2 regions of the Achromobacter sp. ES-001 genome follow, and region 1 is predicted to be linked to the other one. Evidence: riboswitches for the same ligand, from Rfam matches in the RefSeq annotation. Region 1 holds a riboswitch; the other holds the start of a gene.
What was found. Region 1 has a riboswitch for glycine ahead of gcvT (glycine cleavage system aminomethyltransferase GcvT). Riboswitches for the same ligand answer to the same signal wherever they lie in the genome.
Positions count from the first base shown of each region.

Region 1 (4,412 bases):
CCTTCCGCGAGGCCTTCACCAAAGCGGCCCTAACCCGCTTTGGCAGCGGCTGGGCCTGGCTCTCGGTCACGCCGGCCGGCAAGCTGGTGGTGGAAAGCAGCGCTAATCAGGACAGCCCTCTGATGCACGGCAATACGCCGATCCTGGGCCTGGACGTCTGGGAACACGCCTATTACCTCAAGTACCAAAACCCTCGCCCTGAATACATTGGCGCCTTCTACAATGTCGTGAATTGGCCCGAGGTGGCGCGCCGTTATGCGGCCGCAAAGGGTTAAGCCCGCTTTGTGATGGAGGCATCGGCCCCATGAACACATTCAGCCGTCACCGCGTGCGTCCCGCGGCCACCAGCATCAGCGTCTGGACCCTGGCCGTGCTGGTGTCCTGCCTGGCGATGCACCAGCTGTGGGCCTACCTGGACGTGCGCGCGCCGCACGTGGCCGACGCCCTGCTGGGCGGGCTGGTAGCGGCCGGCGCCACCGCGCTGGGCACCGTGCCTATCCTGTTCGCCCGCACCATCCCGCAAAAGGTCCAGGACAGCATGTTCGGGTTCGGCGCGGGCGTCATGCTGGCGGCCAGCGCGTTTTCCCTGGTGGCGCCGGGCATCGCGGCGGCCGAAAGCCAGGGCATGGGCCGCTGGGGCGCGGGCCTGACGGTGGGGGCGGCCATTCTGCTGGGCGCGGCGGTGCTGCTCATCATGGACCGCACGCTGCCGCACGAACATTTCATCAAGGGCCGCGAAGGCATCGAGGCGCGCCGCATGCGACGCGCCTGGTTGTTCGTTATCGCCATCACGCTGCACAACCTGCCCGAAGGCCTGGCCATCGGGGTCGGCTACGCGGGGGGCGATCCGGTGGCGGGCACCGCGCTGGCCACGGGCATCGCGATCCAGGACATTCCCGAGGGGATGGTTGTCGCGGTGGCGCTGTTGGCCGCCGGCTATAAGCGGGCCTTCGCCGTGGCGCTAGGCATGTTGTCGGGGCTGGTCGAACCGTTGGGCGCGGTGCTGGGCGCCGCCATCGTCGGCTGGTCCGTCTTGCTGCTGCCCTGGGGGCTGGGCTTTGCGGCGGGCGCCATGCTGTTTGTCATCAGCCACGAGATCATTCCCGAATCGCACCGCAAGGGGCACGAGGTCTACGCCACGTGCGGGCTGATGCTGGGCTTTGTGCTGATGATGTTGCTGGACACGGCGCTGGGCTAGCCCGGGGGGTGGTGTCCGGTTTGGCGTGGTCCACGGCAGCGGTTTGTGGCCGGGCCGCGCCCGGAAATCGCGCTTTTCCAGGCCTGGTTTTCGTTGTATGCTTGGCGCCGCTGTCACGCATGTTTGCGGGAGAGAGCGCCCCTTTCACCAGGGTCGCCGCCGAAGGCGCAATTCGCCCAGAATCGCTCAGGTAACCGATACCGCACATGCTTGCCCCGTCCCGGTTTTTAACGTGTGGATGCGGCAAAACAGTACTCTGGAGAGACCTGGCGCCGCCCCGAATTCGGGACACAGCGAGCAGCCCAGGCGCCGAAGGTGCAAACCCGCCCAGCGCGGGGCAACTCTCAGGCAAAAGGACAGAGGGGCGGAAGATTCAGCCGATGCCGTGCGGGCGCAATCCGCTTGTCACGACCGGCATTCCGTAACCCTGGCAAGCCATTGCCGTCCCGGAGTTTCCGCGCATGTCCGCAACCCTCAAACGCACCCCGCTGGCCGACGAACACATCGCCTCCGGCGCCCGAATGGTCGATTTCGGCGGCTGGGACATGCCCTTGGCCTACGGCTCGCAGCTTGAGGAGCACCACGCGGTGCGCCAGGACGCCGGCATGTTCGACGTGTCGCACATGCTGAACGTGGATGTGGCCGGCCCCGATGCCTACGCCTTCCTGCAACGCCTGGTCGCCAACGACGTCGCCAAGCTGATCGTGCCCGGCAAGGCGCTGTATTCGTGCATGCTGAACCCGCAGGGCGGCGTCATCGACGACCTGATCATCTATTTCTTTGCCGCTGACGAATGGCGCGTGGTCGTCAACGCCGGCACCGCCGACAAAGACGTGGCCTGGATGCAGCGCGTGAAGCAGGCCGGCAATTTCGACGTTGCCATCACCCCGCGCCGCGATCTGGCCATGGTGGCCGTGCAGGGCCCGAACGCCCGCGCCAAGGTCTGGGCCTCGCGCCCGGCCTGGCAAGCCGCCTCCGAAGCACTGACCCCCTTTGTTGCCGCCCGCGTGGGCGACGACACGCTCGTCGCCCGCACCGGCTACACCGGCGAAGACGGCTTTGAAATCGTCCTGCCTGCGTCCGACGTCGTGCAACTGTGGCGCGACCTTGCTGCCCAGGGCGTGCGCCCGGCGGGCCTGGGCGCGCGCGACACGCTGCGCCTGGAAGCCGGCATGAACCTGTATGGCCAGGACATGGACGAGCTGACCCAGCCCGACCAGGCCGGCCTGACCTGGACCGTGTCGCTCAAGAATGCCGAGCGCCGCTTCATCGGCCGCGACGCGCTGGAACAATTCGCCACCCCCGCCGCCTTTGTCGGCCTGAAGCTGCAAGAGCGCGGCGTGATGCGCGCCCACATGGCCGTGCGCTGCGCGCAAGGCACGGGCGAACTCACCAGCGGCACCATGTCGCCCACGTTGGGCGTGTCGATCGGCTTTGCCCGCCTGCCGCAAGGCGTGCGTCCGGGCGACACCGTCGAAGTCGACATCCGCGGCAAATGGGTGCCCGCCCTGGTCTGCAAGCTGCCCTTCGTGCGTAACGGCAAAGCCGTCGAACACTCGTAAACTCGAAGCTTCGCGCGAACGGCCGCTGCCAGTTGACGCACACGCCGCTCGCACGAGGCGCGCAACTCCATTCATCTACCCGTATTCCCTAGAGGATTTCCCATGAGCCTGCCCACCGATCGCAAGTACACCCAGTCCCACGAATGGGTCAAAGCTGAAGGCGACGTGTTTGTCGTCGGCATCACCGATACCGCCCAGGACCAATTGGGCGACCTGGTTTTCGTTGGCGACGTCAAGGTTGGCGCCAAGCTGAACGCGGGCGAAACCGCCGGCGTGGTCGAGTCGGTCAAGGCCGCCTCGGACATCTACGCACCCGTCAACGGTGAAATCGTTGCCTTCAACGACGAGCTGGAAAACAACCCCAGCCTGATCAACGAATCGGCCTTCACCACCTGGATCTTCAAGATCAAGCCGGTCAACGCGGCCGATGCCGACAAGCTGCTGGACGCCGCCGGCTACGAAGCCGTCGCCAACGGCTAAGAAGCCGGTTCGAGCCGGGCGCGCCGACCTCTTGGCGCGCCGGCCTGATGCACCACCACCCGAGAGTTCCCATGTCGCGCGCCCTAGACACCCATACCGACTTCATCCCCCGCCACATCGGCCCGTCCGACGCCGACCAGGCCGCCATGCTCCAAGTGATTGGCAGCGCCAGCCTGGACGCCCTGATCGACGAAGTCGTTCCCGCCAAGATCCGCAGCCAGGCCCCGCTGGCGCTGCCGCCCTCGCGCAGCGAAACCGACGTGCTGGCCGAACTGAAGCAGATCGCGGGCCGCAACAAGGTCTTTCGCAATTACATCGGCCAGGGTTACTACGGCACGCAGACCCCCAACGTCGTGCTGCGCAACATTCTTGAGAACCCCGCCTGGTACACGGCCTACACGCCGTATCAGCCGGAGATCTCGCAAGGGCGTCTTGAAGCCCTGCTGAACTACCAGACCATGGTCGCCGACCTGACCGGGCTGGACATCTCCAACGCCTCGCTGCTGGACGAAAGCACGGCCGCCGCCGAAGCCATGACGCTGGCCCGCCGTGGCGCCAAGTCGCAAAGCCCGGTGTTCTTCATTTCGCGCCACGTGCATCCGCAGACCATCGAAGTCGTGCGCACGCGCGCCGAAGGCCTGGGGCTGGAAATCACCGTGGGCGACGAAGCGCAGGGCTTGCCGGAATGCTTCGGCGTGCTGCTGCAATACCCGCACAGCACCGGCTCGGTGTCCGACTACCGCAAGCTGGCAGAAGCCGCCCACGCGCAAGGCGCCGTGGTTGCCTGCGCCACCGACCTGCTTGCGCTGGCCCTGTTGGCCGCCCCGGGCGAGTGGGGCGCGGACATCGCCATCGGTTCGGCGCAACGCTTTGGCGTGCCGTTCGGTTTTGGCGGCCCGCACGCCGGCTTCATGGCCTGCAAGGATTCCTTCAAGCGCAACATGGCCGGCCGCCTGGTCGGCGTGTCGAAAGACGCACAAGGCAACCCGGCAATGCGCCTGGCGCTGCAAACGCGCGAACAGCACATCCGCCGCGAGAAGGCCACGTCCAACATTTGCACCGCGCAGGTGCTGCTGGCCGTGATGGCCGGCATGTACGCCGTGTGGCATGGCCCCGAAGGCATCCGCCGCATTGCCCAGCGCGTGCAGCGCAGCACCGCCATCTTGCGCGCT
Region 1 is NZ_CP079940.1:5,597,329-5,601,740, reverse strand. It holds gene KYT87_RS25400 (superoxide dismutase) at 1-275, shown strand, start outside; gene KYT87_RS25395 (ZIP family metal transporter) at 305-1,198, shown strand; glycine riboswitch at 1,315-1,411, shown strand; glycine riboswitch at 1,445-1,568, shown strand; gene gcvT (glycine cleavage system aminomethyltransferase GcvT) at 1,660-2,760, shown strand; gene gcvH (glycine cleavage system protein GcvH) at 2,863-3,240, shown strand; gene gcvP (aminomethyl-transferring glycine dehydrogenase) at 3,312-4,412, shown strand, end outside.

Region 2 (4,412 bases), 1.6 Mb from region 1:
TGGGTGAAGTGTCGGGCATCGTCAAGGAAACCGGCTCGGGGCCGCGCCCCGAACAGCAATCCGCGCATCCGCACATGGTGCTGTTCGACTCCACCGGCCAGCGCGTCCTGGCCACCGATCTGGGCAGCGATCGCATCAATCTGTTCACGTTCAAGGATGGCAAGCTGTCGCTGTCCGAGCGCACGACGCTGTCTGCGGGCAGCGGGCCACGCCATCTTGCGCTGCACCCCGATGGCGCGCTGTTATACGTCTTGAACGAACTTGACGCCTCAATCGCGTGCTTCGGCTACGACGCCCACGCCGGCCGGGTGCTGGCGCAGCGCCACCTGGTCCCCGCCACACCGCCCGGATTCACCGGCGCGGGCAACGCGGCGGCGTTGCTTGTCCACCCGTCCGGCCGCTTCTTGTACGCCTCTACCCGCCGCGTCGACAACGACCACCCGCAAGCCGACAGCATCGCCGCCTTCGCCATCGCCAAGGATGGCGCATTACGCCGCGTACAAACCTGGACCGAGGGCCTGCGCTTCCCCCGCGCACTTACCCTGGCGCCAGACGGCGGCAGCCTGTACGCGCTGAACCAAAAGGGCGACTCCATCCTGCGCCTGCGCATCGATGCGGCAACAGGGCAGCTAAGCGACATGGACGTGGCGGCCCAGACGCCAACACCGGTATGCCTGGTGTTTGCATAGGCGGGGCAACCGCGGGCGATCTTGATAGCCGGCGCAACAGGCCCCTCTGAAGCCCTTTGAAGCCCCTTTGAAGCCCCTTTGAAGCCACTCGGGAACCCCGTCGGGAACCCCTCGGGAACCCCTCGGCCAGCCCGCCGTCGAACCTTGCATGACCGTTAATCCTGTATTGCGCTTCCTCTGGCGCCTCGTCATCCTGGGCTTATTTGTCTGGCTTGCTGCGTGGGCGTGGCCCCGCCTGCCCGACGCCGCACGCGCACCGTGGCATATGGCCCGGCTGGCCTGGCAAGAAGCCCCGTCATCCTTGCCCGTGCCGGTACAGGGCGTGTCCGCCAGACGCTTGACCGACACTTGGGGCGCGGCCCGGTCCGGCGGCCGCCAACACGAAGGCATCGACATCTTTGCCGCGCGCGGCACGCCTGTGCTGTCCACCACGGAAGGCGTGGTCATGCAGGTTGGCACGAACAAGCTGGGCGGCCAGGTCGTGTGGGTGCTCGGGCCCGGACGCCAGCGCCATTACTACGCGCACCTGGATGGCTACGCCGACATTGAACGGGGGCAGCTGGTGGCCCCCGGAGACGTGCTGGGCTACGTCGGCAACACCGGCAACGCGCGAGGCACGCCGCCGCATTTGCATTACGGCATCTACGACGGCGGCGCGATCAACCCCTATACGCTGTTGGTGGCGCCGGCAACGCCGCCCTGACGCTTTGCGCCAGCACCTGCGCCGTCGCGGCTGACAAGGTCCACCCCAGGTGTCCGTGCCCCGTGTTGTAGAACACGCCCGGGCGTTTGCCCGGCCCCACGCGCGGCATCATGTTGGGGGTCATGGGGCGCAGGCCGCACCACGGCACGACGCGCGTGGTGTTGATGTTGGGGAAGTGTTTACGCGTCCAGTCGATCAGCGGCTGCACGCGTTCGGCACGGATGTCCATGTTGAAGCCGTTGAATTCCGCCGTACCCGCCACGCGAAAGCGGTCGCCCAGGCGGCTGGTGACGATCTTCGCGGCTTCGTCCAGCAGGCTGACGCGGGGCGCGGCGCCCTGGCTGTCGGCGTCGTCCAGGTGCACGCTGATCGAATAGCCCTTGACCGGATAGATGTTGATGGAATCTCCCAGCAGGCGGGCGAACTTTCTGCTGGCCGCGCCCGCGCACACGACGATGGCGTCCGCTTCGTGCCGTTCGCGCTGGGTGCCGCCGTCGCGGCGGATGTCCAGCACGTAAGGGCGGTCGTGGCGTTGGATGTTGTCGATGTCGGCATCGTGCACGAACGTGACGCCCCGGCGTTCGCATGCCTGGGCCAGACCGCGCGTGAACTTGTGGATGTCGCCGGTGGCGTCCGATGGCGTGTAGAAACCGCCGTGGCATCCGGTTTGCATGGCGGGTTCGATGGCGCGCGCTTCGTCGGCGGTGACTGCGTAGCGGTCCAGGCCGCCGGCTTGCAGCAGCGCGTTGGCGCGATGCGCGGCCTTGAAGCTGTCGGCGTCGTGGTAGATGTGCAGGATGCCCCGGCGCTCCAGGTCGAAGTCGATGCCTTCCGCCTCGGCCATGTCGAATAGATGCCGGCGCGCTTCGATGGCCATGCGCGTGGTGGCGATGGTGTTGTCGCGGTAGTTGGGAATTTGCGCCATGAACTGCGCCAGCCACGAATACTTGTGCCAGCTGAAGCGGGGGTTCAGCAACAGCGGCGCGTTTTTGCGCAGCATCCAGCGTAGCCCTTTGATGATCGTGGCCGTGCTGTTCCAGACTTCGGCGTTGCTGGCGGATAGCTGGCCGCCGTTGGCATAGGACGTTTCCATGGCGGGATAGCGTTGGCGGTCGTAGACGGTGACCGCGTATCCCAGGTTCGACAGGGCATAGGCGGACGTGACGCCGGTGATACCGGCGCCAATGATGGCGATGCGGGGCATGGTGGCTCCAGACAGGGTGGCCGCGACCAATGTGGACGCGGCACCCCATCTGTCTTTGGTACCTGAGAGTTTCACCCGCGCGGGCGGCGGGTTCCCCTTCGGTGGGCGCGCACGGCGCCTCTCTCCAGATTGTCTATACGCGCGCAGTCCTGTTGCCTGAGAGTTTCCGGGGCGGTTGCTCCGTCGGCGCCGGCCGCCAGGGCCGGTCTCTTCTGCGCGGTTTTGAATCGACGGGGTAGAGAATAGCTAAGTTCATGTCGCATTTGCTTCAGGGTTAGTACTATGTCGCGTGCGCCGTTGGGCCGGCGTGAACCGAATAGGACGATAGGAATGAGTTTTCGCGCCGCGCGACGCACTGTTTTGCAAACCCTGGCCGTGATGGCCGGCGGCGCCCTGGTTTCGTTGGCCGCGGCCGAGCCGGTGGCCCCCGGCGCCGACATCGACGACGCCGTGCATGCGGTAATGCGCGAGTACGACGTGGCGGGCCTGGCCATCGCCGTCACGCGCGAAGGGCGGCATGAATTTCGCAGCTATGGGGTGGCCTCGCTGCAAACGCATGCGCCCGTCAGCCGCGACACGCTGTTTGAACTGGGCTCGATCAGCAAGACCTTTACCGCGACGCTCGCGACCTACGCCCAGGCGCTGGGCAAGCTGTCGCTGACCGACAGCCCGGCGCGCTTCGTGCCTGCCTTGCAAGGCACGGAATTCGGCAAGCTGAACCTGATCCACCTGGGCACGCACACGGGCGGCGGCTTCCCGCTGCAAGTGCCGGACACGGTGGGCGACGATGCCCAGCTGATGGCCTACCTGTCGGCGTGGACGCCGCGCTATGCACCGGGCACCTACCGCACGTATGCCAACCCCAGCATCGGCATGCTGGGCGTGGTGGCGGCCAAGAGCCTGGGCCAGCCCTATGCGCAGGCCATGGAGAAGACGCTGTTGCCCAAACTGGGCCTGACCAACACCTATATCCACGTGCCCGCCGCCAGGATGGGCGACTACGCGCAGGGCTACAACAAACAGAACGCGCCGGTGCGTGTGAACCCGGGCGTGCTGGCCGACGAAGCCTACGGCGTCAAGACCAGCGCCAGCGACCTGATCCGCTTCGTGGACGCGAACATGGGCGTGGCGTCAGCGCCCGCGGAATTCAGCGCCAAGGCCGCCCGGGATGCGAAGATCGCCAAGGCCGTCGTCAACGACGCCGTGCTGTCCAAGGCCTTGGCCGATACGCATGTGGGCTACTACGACGTGGGTGGAATGACGCAGGACCTGGCCTGGGAACAACTGGCGTATCCGGTGACGCTCAAAGCGCTGTTGGCGGCCAACGCCGGCACGTTGAACAGCCAGAGCCACCCGGCCAAGGCCCTGACCCCGCCGCAGCCCCCGCGTGCCGATGTGTGGATCAACAAGACGGGTTCCACCAATGGCTTTGGCGCCTACGTGGCGTTTGTGCCGGCCAGGAAAATCGGCGTGGTGATCCTGGCGAATCGGAACATTCCGAACGACGCCCGCGTGCGGCTGGCGTATCGCATTCTTGAAGGGGAAACGGCGGCGGGAGCAAGAACGGATACGGGAACGGGAACGGATTCGGGATCGGCCCCGGAAACGCAACCCGAAGCCCGCGCGCAAGCGAACTGAAACAGGCAGAAGGCGGTGGCCGGCCGAAGGCCGTGGCCGGCCCCTGTCAGCCGTCAAGCTTCCGTACCCGCCGCCGTGTGGGCGCCATCAAAACGCGGCAATAGCCCCATGACCTCCAGCCTTTTGCACAGCTGTCCCAGGCGCTGCATCTTGTAGGCGTCCACGTCCAGGCCGGCGT
Region 2 is NZ_CP079940.1:4,046,037-4,050,448, reverse strand. It holds gene KYT87_RS18150 (beta-propeller fold lactonase family protein) at 1-689, shown strand, start outside; gene KYT87_RS18145 (M23 family metallopeptidase) at 838-1,392, shown strand; gene KYT87_RS18140 (D-amino acid dehydrogenase) at 1,349-2,596, opposite strand; glycine riboswitch at 2,731-2,821, opposite strand; partial or broken gene ampC (class C beta-lactamase) at 2,975-4,135, shown strand; gene KYT87_RS18130 (3-hydroxybutyryl-CoA dehydrogenase) at 4,288-4,412, opposite strand, start outside.
Region 2: linked by a shared signal. The riboswitch ahead of KYT87_RS18140 (D-amino acid dehydrogenase) and the one ahead of gcvT (glycine cleavage system aminomethyltransferase GcvT) in region 1 are both predicted to bind glycine.